DNA from 2 places in the Kitasatospora sp. NPDC056184 genome. Region 1 is predicted to be linked to the other one. Evidence: riboswitches for the same ligand, from Rfam matches in the RefSeq annotation. Region 1 holds a riboswitch; the other holds the start of a gene.

Region 1 (4,175 bases):
CCGGCCACGAGCAGCCCGGCGCAGATCAGCATCGCGGTGCGGAAGGCGGAGTCGACCGCGTCCGGCACCCGGTAGGCGTCCCCGCTCAGGCCGGCCAGCGAGGGCAGCGCGGCGACCGCCAGCAGGCCGGCCGCCCGGGCCGCGGCGTTGTTGACCCCGCTGGCGATGCCCGCGTGCCGCACGTCCACCGCCGCCAGCACGGTGGCGGTCAGCGGTGCCACCAGCAGCACCATGCCGAAGCCCATCACCGCCACCGCGGGCAGCACGTCCGTCCAGTACGAGGCGCCGGGCCCGATCCGCAGCATCAGCAGCACGCCCACCGCGCAGAGCACCGGCCCGACGGTGAGCGGCAGCCGGGGGCCGATCCGCTTGCCCAGCCGGCCGGCCCGGGCGGACAGCACCAGCATGATCACGGTGATCGGCACCAGGGCCAGCCCGGAGACCAGCGGGGAGAAGCCGGAGACGATCTGCAGTTGCACGACCAGGAGGAAGAAGACGCCGCTGAAGGCCGCGTAGACGGCGAGGGTGACCAGGTTCACGGCGGTGAACAGCCGGGAGGAGAAGAGGCCGAGCGGCAGCATCGGCTCCGGGGTGCGGCGCTCGACCGCGATGAAGGCGGCGCCGAGCAGCAGGCCCGCGACCCCGGTGACCCAGACCGCGGCGGACACGCCCTTCCCGGCGGCGGTCAGCGCGTAGGTGACGGCGCCCAGCGCCAGGGCGGCCAGCACCGCGCCCAGCACGTCGAAGCGGCCGGTCGCGGACTCGTCCCGGCTCTCCGGCACGTGCCGGGCCGACACCGCCACCACCAGCGCCGCCAGCGGCAGGTTCAGCAGGAAGATCCAGCGCCAGCCGGGCCCGTCCACCAGCCAGCCGCCGAGCAGCGGGCCGACCGCCGCCGACACGCCGCCGAACCCCGACCAGAGGCCGACGGCCGCCGAGCGGTCGTCCGGGTGGAAGACCGCCTGGAGCATCGCCAGCGAGCCGGGGGTGAGCAGCGCGCCGCCGACGCCCTGCACGGCGCGCGCGAGGATCAGCACCTCGATGGTGGGCGCGGCGGCGCAGGCCGCGGAGGCGGCGGCGAACCAGACCACGCCGAGCAGGAAGACCCGGCGCCGGCCGTACCGGTCGCCGAGCGCGCCGCCGAGCAGGATCAGGCCCGCCAGGGTGAGCAGATACGCGTTGAGCGTCCATTGCAGGGCGTCGAGTTGGGCGCCGAGGTCGGCGCCGATCCGGGGCAGCGCGACGTTCACGACGGTTCCGTCGAGCATCGCCATGCTGGAGCCGAGCACCGTCGCCAGAAGTACCCAGCGACCCTGCGCGGTGCCCAACCGCAGGGTGCCGGCCTCGGAGGTGGCCACGGCCCATGGTGAGCCCGGTGGGGCCCACGTGACAAGGGTCACCGGGGGTGTGTCGGAGGATGCCCGTTCCGTGAGTGATCGTGTGCGTACTGATTCCGACATCGGCGCAGGGTTGCGGATCACGTGCGCACCGTCAATGGATTGTGCACGTACTGTGCATGGCTTTCCTGCGGAGCGTCACGGCATTGCGGACTTTGGTCCCGGGGCGCGGAGATCGACATTGCTTCACCCGAACGGATGGGTTTTAGTTCAGCGACCGCCCGGCGTCAGCCCGGGTGGCCACCGGGTGGAACGCCTAGTCCTGCCGCTGCCCGGTGGTACGCAACGAACTCTGTACGGCAGGAGCGGGGGACCCACAGGTAAGTCGCCGGACCCGGAATTTCCCGCGGTCCGGCTTGGGGTGAAGCCGCCATTGTGCGCGGCCGGGCAACTCCAGCCCGAACCCGACAGCTCACCTCGCAGGCGTCGGAGAGGACATTTCCATGCCCGCACAGGCTCGTCGTATCGCCCTGCCCCGCGCCGCCCGCATCGGCATCGCCACCGCTGTCACCGGTGCCGCCTTCGCCCTCCCGCTGGTGACCACCGTCACCGCCCAGGCCCACGAGGTCCCCGCCGCGAAGGCCGCCGCTCCGGCCGCCGCCCCGGCCGCGCAGTCCGCGCCGGCCGCCGCTCCGGCCGCCCCGGCCGCGCAGTCCGCGCCGGCCGCCGCTCCGGCCGCCCCGGCCGAGGAGAGCTACAAGGTCGTCGGCGGGGACACCCTGTCGAAGATCGCCACCGCGAAGAACGTCGAGGGCGGCTGGCAGGCGCTGTACGAGCACAATCGCTCGGTCGTCGGCGCCAACCCGAACCTGATCTTCCCGGGCCAGCAGCTCGCGCTCGGCACCAAGGCCGCCCCGGCCGCTCCGGCCGCCAAGCCGGCCGCGCCCGCCGCGAAGCCCGCCGCGCCCGCCACCAAGTCGGCCGCCCCGGCCGCGAAGCCGGCTGCTCCGGCCGCCAAGCCCGCCGCTCCGGCGACCAAGCCGGCCGCCCCGGCCGTCAAGCCCGCCGTCCAGCCCGTCGTCGCCCCGGTGACCGCGACCCCGGTCGTCGCCGCCACCTCCGGCTACGTCGCCCCGCTGGCCAACCCGAAGCTCGGCACCGCCTACGGCGTGGCCGGCTCGATGTGGTCCTCCGGCCACCACACCGGCGCCGACTTCGTCGCGGCCACCGGCACCCCGCTGCGCGCCATCGCGAACGGCACCGTGGTGAAGGCCGGCAACGGCGGCGCCTACGGCAACGAGGTCGAGATCAAGCTCGCCGACGGCAAGTACGCCCAGTACGCGCACCTGTCCTCGATCGGCGTCAAGGTCGGCCAGGCCGTCACCGCCGGCCAGCAGATCGGCCTCTCCGGTGCCACCGGCAACGTGACCGGCCCGCACCTGCACTTCGAGGTCCGCACCGGCTCGGAGTACGGCTCGGACATCGACCCGATCGCCTACCTGCGGGCGCACGGCGTCGCGATCTGACCCTCCGGTCGGATCCTCTCCACCACCGCTGGGTGCGGGGCGAAACGACTCCCCCGGAATGGTCATGTCGGGTGACCGCTCGACCGGGTGATCGCCGTACCTCCAGTGGATCGACGGGCGCGGGACACGCCCGTCCGGCCGGCCCGGCTCGCGAGACCTCCCTCGCGAGCCGGGCCGGCTGCCGTCGTTCACCCGTTCACCCGTTCGCCGAGCCTCCTCGAACGGGGCGGGTCCTGGTCGAACACGGCGTCAACCCGGCGGTGGTGATGCCGGATCACCCCTCGTTGCGGCCCCTTCGCCGCGCCCCCGATGCTGTCGGGCAGTCACCGCCCGACCGGACCGGCGGGCGGCACAGTCACGGCGGGTGAAGGGGGCCGGATGGCCATCCAGCGCGGGGACGCGGTCGAGGACGCGGGGCGGCGGCCGGGGGCGGGGGTGGGGGTGGACCGGCTGAAGGCGGGCTCGGTCGGGCTGCCGGGCGTGGTGTTCATGGCGGTCGCCACGGCGGCGCCGATCACCGCGATGACCGGCAACCTCCCGATCGTCATCGGCCAGGGCAACGGTGCCGGCGCGCCCGCCGCGTACGTCTTCGCGACCCTGGTGCTCACCGTCTTCTCGGTCGGCTACGTGGCGATGGCCCGTCACCTCACCGCGGCCGGGGCCTTCTACGGCTACATCTCGCACGGGCTGGGCCGGGTGCTCGGGATGGCCTCGGGGCTGCTGGCCCTGCTCGCCTACATCGTCTTCGAGGCGGCGGTGATCGGCTTCTTTGCGTACGCGCTGCGCGGGCTGGTCGCGGCGCGGTCGGGGGTGGAACTGCCCTGGGGCTGGTACGCGGCGCTCGGGCTGCTGGTGATCGCGGTGACGGCCTGGTTCGACCTGCACCTGACCGCGCGGGTGCTCGGGGTGGCGCTGGTGCTGGAGGTCGCCGTGCTGGGCGCGGTCGCGCTGGCGGTGCTGTTCACCGGTGGCGGGCCGGACGGGATCGCCGGGGAGTCGCTCGATCCGCTGAACGCCTTCCGCGGCGTGGCCGGGACGGGGACGGGCGGTGCCGGGCTGGGGATGTTCTTCGCGTTCTGCTCCTGGGTCGGCTTCGAGTCCACGGCGATGTACGGCGAGGAGTCCCGGGACCCGAAGCGGGTCGTGCCGAGGGCGACGCTGATCGCGGTGGTCGGGGTCGGGGTGTTCTACGTCTTCGTCTCCTGGATGATCGTCTCCGGCAACGGCGTGCGGCGCGCGGTCGACGTCGCCGAGGGCCTGGTCCCGGGCAAGGACGGCAACAGCCTCTTCTTCGACCCGCTCGGCGCACACC
Region 2 (4,175 bases), on a different contig from region 1:
GGTCGGTGCCTCGGGTGGCGCGCTGCTCCGCGTCGCGGGCGTCCTGGGCGGCGAGCCGGGCGCGCTCGGCGGTGCCGAGGCTGTTGAGCAGCCGCTGCGCCGTGGCGAGCCGCTGCTGGATCTGCTGCTTGCTCTCGGCCAGCGCCTTGCGGATCTGCTCCAGCTCGGCGAGCTTGGCGGTGGCCTCGGCCCGGCGCTGGTCGAGCGCCCGCTGACGGCCCAGCAGCTCGCGCAGGGTCTCGTTCTGCCGCTCGGCGGCCTGGTCGAGGGTGCGGGCCCGGGAGAGGTAGCCCTCCGGGTCGGTGGAGAGCATCAGCTGGACGGTCCGGGTCATCCCGCCGCCCCGGTACTCGGCGCCGGCCACGGTGGCGAGGTCCCCGCGCAGCCGGTTGAGCTCGTCCTGGGCGAGGACGATCTGCTGCTGGAGCGTGCCGGTCTCGTGCTGGAGCCGCCGCTGGGTCTCCTGGGCGGCGTTGAACCGCTCGGAGGCCTGCTCGGCCTCGTCGTAGAGCTGCTCCACCTGCGCCTTGACGTCCTTGCGGTCGGCCGGGGCGTCCGGCGCGCCGGGAACGGCCCGGGCGCTGCCGCAGGTCGCCACGCCCAGCGCGGTGGTGGCCGCCGCGGTGAGCACCAGCGCCCGGGCGAGCGTCTGCGCACCTGACAGCGGGGAACGGCGGTGCACGGCCATGCGACCTCGGCTCCGATCCTGGGCCGGCCCGCCACCGCACCGGGGCGGGCGGCTGTCGAAAGCGGGCGTCCGCTGGCAGACGTTAGCGAGTCCGGGCAACCGATTCCAAACCCCTCCGAACCCGAATATTCGGACACCTGTCGGACATCAGATCGGTTCGCGGACCGAGCGCCCCGGCGGCCCCGGGGAAAGCCGCAGGCCCGGCCCCCCGCGCGGGGGACCGGGCCTGACGGAACCTGCCGACCGTCGGTCAGAGGCGCACGATGGTGTTGACCGGCATGTTGGAGGCCGACTCGTAGCGGACCGACGCGCCCGGCTTCGGGGCGTGGATGACCTGGCCGCCGCCCACGTAGATGCCCACGTGGTGGCGGTCGCCGTAGAAGATCACCAGGTCGCCGGGCTGGGCCTTGGAGATGTCCGAGCCGATCTGGGTGCCGGCGTTGGCCTGCGCCTGCGAGGTGCGCGGCAGCGACACGCCCGCCTGGGCGTACGCCCAGCCGGTGAGGCCCGAGCAGTCGAAGGAGTTCGGGCCGGTGGCGCCGTAGACGTACGGCGAGCCGAGCTTGCTCTCGGCGGCGGCGATCGCCGCGGCGGCGCGCGAGCCGTTGGCGGCGGGCGCGGCCGGCTTGGCGGCCTCAGCGGCCGGGGCCGAGGAGGCCGACGACGGCGCGCTCAGGTTGCTGCGGTTGGTGTCGCGGGAGGCGCGCTCGGCCTCGGCCTTGGCCTTGGCGGCCTCGGCCTTGGCGGCGTCCGCCTTCGCCTTGGCCTCGGCGGCAGCCTTCTCCTCGGCCGCGCGGATGGCCTGGCGCTCCTGCTCGGTGAGCGTGTTGAGGAGGTCCTGGGCCTTCTGCAGCTTGCCCTGGACGTCTTCCTTGGAGCTCTTCAGCTGCTGGGTGGTGGACTCCAGCTCGGCGAGCTTGGCCTGGGTCTCGGTGCGGTCCTGGTCCAGCCTGCGCTGCTGCTCCTGGAGCTCCTTCAGCGCGCCGGACTGGGTGGAGCCGGCCTGGTTCAGGGCGTCGGCCTGGCTGAGGAAGTTGTCCGGGCTGGCGGAGAGCATCAGCTGGACGGTCTGCGATATGCCGCCCGTGCGGTACTGCTCGCCGGCGATCTCGGCGAGGCCGCCCTGCGCCTCCGTCACCGAAGCCTGCTGACGGGCCACCTTGTCCTGCAGCTCGGCGACCTGCTTCTGCAGCTCCTGCTGCTTGGCCTGGGCGCCGTTGTACTTCTCGGTGGCGACCTCGGCCTGCTCGTTGAGCTGGTCGACCTGCTCCTTGACCTGGTCCTTGGTCGGTGCCGGGTCGGCGTGGGCGCCGGACTGCGCGGAGAGGGCGACGGCAGCGGCGGCGACACCGGTCAGGATCGAGACACGGGTGCGGCCGGCGGGCTTGGGACGACGATGGGACGCCACGAAGGCGGACTCCTTCTTCCTCATCCGCCTACCGGGTGAGCTGACGGGTTCGGGCGGAAGCGTGCCCTACGACGCCTCACCCGCCGCTCGCGCGGCCGGCCTGGCGCCGATTCACCCCGGAGGAACGTGGTTCCCCGGCTCCGTTCCACAGCGGACCCCCGACGACTGGGTCCTCACTCGGACGGGCCACTCGTGGCCCCGCCCCGCTGCTTCGCGAACTCGGCGGCGAACCCCGCCGCCACCCAGGCTGGGTGATCGACTGTGCGTGGTTCGAGGCACGACCCTAGTAACAGATCCGTGATCCGTTCAAATCCTTGTCAGAAAAAAGTCGGAAGAATACCCAAGTTCTTTTGTGAATATGACTGAGTGTGATCGCAGCCCCACGTCGGGCTGATCATTCTCCGTCAGGTGGCCGAACCCCGCCGGAAACGCCCCGCGCCACCCCCGTCCGGGAGTGGCGCTGATCACAGGGGCCTCGACGGCCCCCTCGGGCGTGTCGTGCCGGTCCGTCAGACCCGGCGGATCGTGTTGATCTTCATGGCGTCGGCCTTCATCACCTTCACCACGTCACCGGTGCGCGGCGCGTGGACCACCATGCCGTTGCCGATGTACATGCCGACGTGGCTGCGGTCGTCGCGGTAGATGATCAGGTCGCCCGGCTGGGCCTCGGCCAGCGACGGCACCCGGGTGCCGTAGTTGCCCTGCGCCTGCGAGGTGCGCGGCAGCGAGACGCCGGCCTTCCCGTAGGCCCAGACCATCAGGCCGGAGCAGTCGAAGGTGCTCGGGCCGGTGTCGCCCCAGCCGTAGGGCGAGCCCTGCTTGCTCATCGCGTTGGCGACCGCCGCGCCGGCCATGCCGCTCGCCTGCGGCAGGCTGCCCAGGTCGGTGCGCTCGCTGCCGCGCGAGGCGCGGTCGGCCTGCTGCTGAGCCGCCTTCAGGGCGGCCCGGTCGGCGGCGCTGAGCGAGTTCAGCAGCTCCTGGGCCTCCCGGAGCTTCTTGTTGACCTCGGCCTTGGTCTGGTTCAGGTCCTTGGTGGTGCTGTCCAGCGAGGCCAGCACGGCGGCCGCCTCGACCTTCTGCTGGTCGAGCCGGCGCTGCTGGTCCTGCAGGCCCTTGAGCGCCTCGGCCTGGCTGGAGCTGGCCTGCTGCACGCTGGAGGCCTTGTCCAGGTAGCCGGACGGGTCGGAGGTGAGCATCAGCTGGACGGACGGGTCGATGCCGCCGGTGCGGTACTGCTCGCCCGCCACCTCGGCCAGCCCGGCCTGAAGCTGGGTCATCTGCTCCTGGCCGCGGGCGACCTGGTCCTGGAGCTGGTCCGCCTGCTTGCGCAGCTGGTCGGCACGCTCCTTGGCGCCGTTGTACTTCTCGGTGGCCTGCTCGGCCTCTTCCTGCAGCTGGTCGATCTGCGCCTTGACGTCGTCCTTCTTCGGCGACGGGCTGGGCGCGGCGTGGGCGGCGACCTGGGCGGAGAGAGCGACCGCGGTCGCAGCGGCAGCGGTGAGCACGGAGACCCGCGCGCGGCTCGGCTGCTTGGGACGGCGGTGGGAGGCCAAGGGACCGGCTCCTTCTTCCAATGGCCTCACCCGAACGGGTGAGAATCCGGAAAATAGGTTTGACGCCAGACCCTAGTGAAGATCCACGTTTCGCGCCACTCCCCCGATCGCGTGAACCCCGACCGCCCACCTGACTTCACAGAACTCCCACAACATCGCAATCCAGGCGCTGACCAGCCGTCATGCCGGCCGGCCGGCGCCCGGGAGGGGTTACGGGCGGGCCAGCCGGTTCAGCAACAGCACCGACGCGACGGGGCGCGCGCCGGCCTTCCGCACGCCCTCCGCGACCTCCCGGTCGGTGGAGACCACCACCACCGGGCGCCCCTGCGGCTCGGCCCGCACCAGCCGGCGGATCAGCTCGTCCGCCGTCTCCCCGGTCCGGCTGAACCGCACCCGCACCCCGCGCGGCGGCGCCATGATCACCGGCACGTCCAGGTCCTGGCCGTCGAACACACAGGTGACCTCCGCCTGGGTGCGCTGCGCCAGCATGGCCAGCCCGCCCAGCAGCCGGATCCGCTGCTGCTCC

The links. A riboswitch is a leader RNA that binds a small molecule or an ion and turns the genes downstream of it on or off. The one in region 1 is predicted to bind cyclic di-AMP.
Region 2: linked by a shared signal. The riboswitch ahead of ACFC0B_RS09255 (NlpC/P60 family protein) and the one ahead of ACFC0B_RS26120 (peptidoglycan DD-metalloendopeptidase family protein) in region 1 are both predicted to bind cyclic di-AMP.

The regions. Positions count from the first base shown of each region.
Region 1 is NZ_JBHJUI010000014.1:36,982-41,156, forward strand. It holds gene ACFC0B_RS26115 (MFS transporter) at 1-1,460, opposite strand, end outside; cyclic di-AMP (ydaO/yuaA leader) riboswitch at 1,671-1,838, shown strand; gene ACFC0B_RS26120 (peptidoglycan DD-metalloendopeptidase family protein) at 1,841-2,863, shown strand; gene ACFC0B_RS26125 (APC family permease) at 3,242-4,175, shown strand, end outside.
Region 2 is NZ_JBHJUI010000003.1:344,488-348,662, forward strand. It holds gene ACFC0B_RS09250 (NlpC/P60 family protein) at 1-688, opposite strand, end outside; gene ACFC0B_RS09255 (NlpC/P60 family protein) at 939-2,096, opposite strand; cyclic di-AMP (ydaO/yuaA leader) riboswitch at 2,107-2,270, opposite strand; gene ACFC0B_RS09260 (NlpC/P60 family protein) at 2,606-3,649, opposite strand; gene ACFC0B_RS09265 (NYN domain-containing protein) at 3,860-4,175, opposite strand, start outside.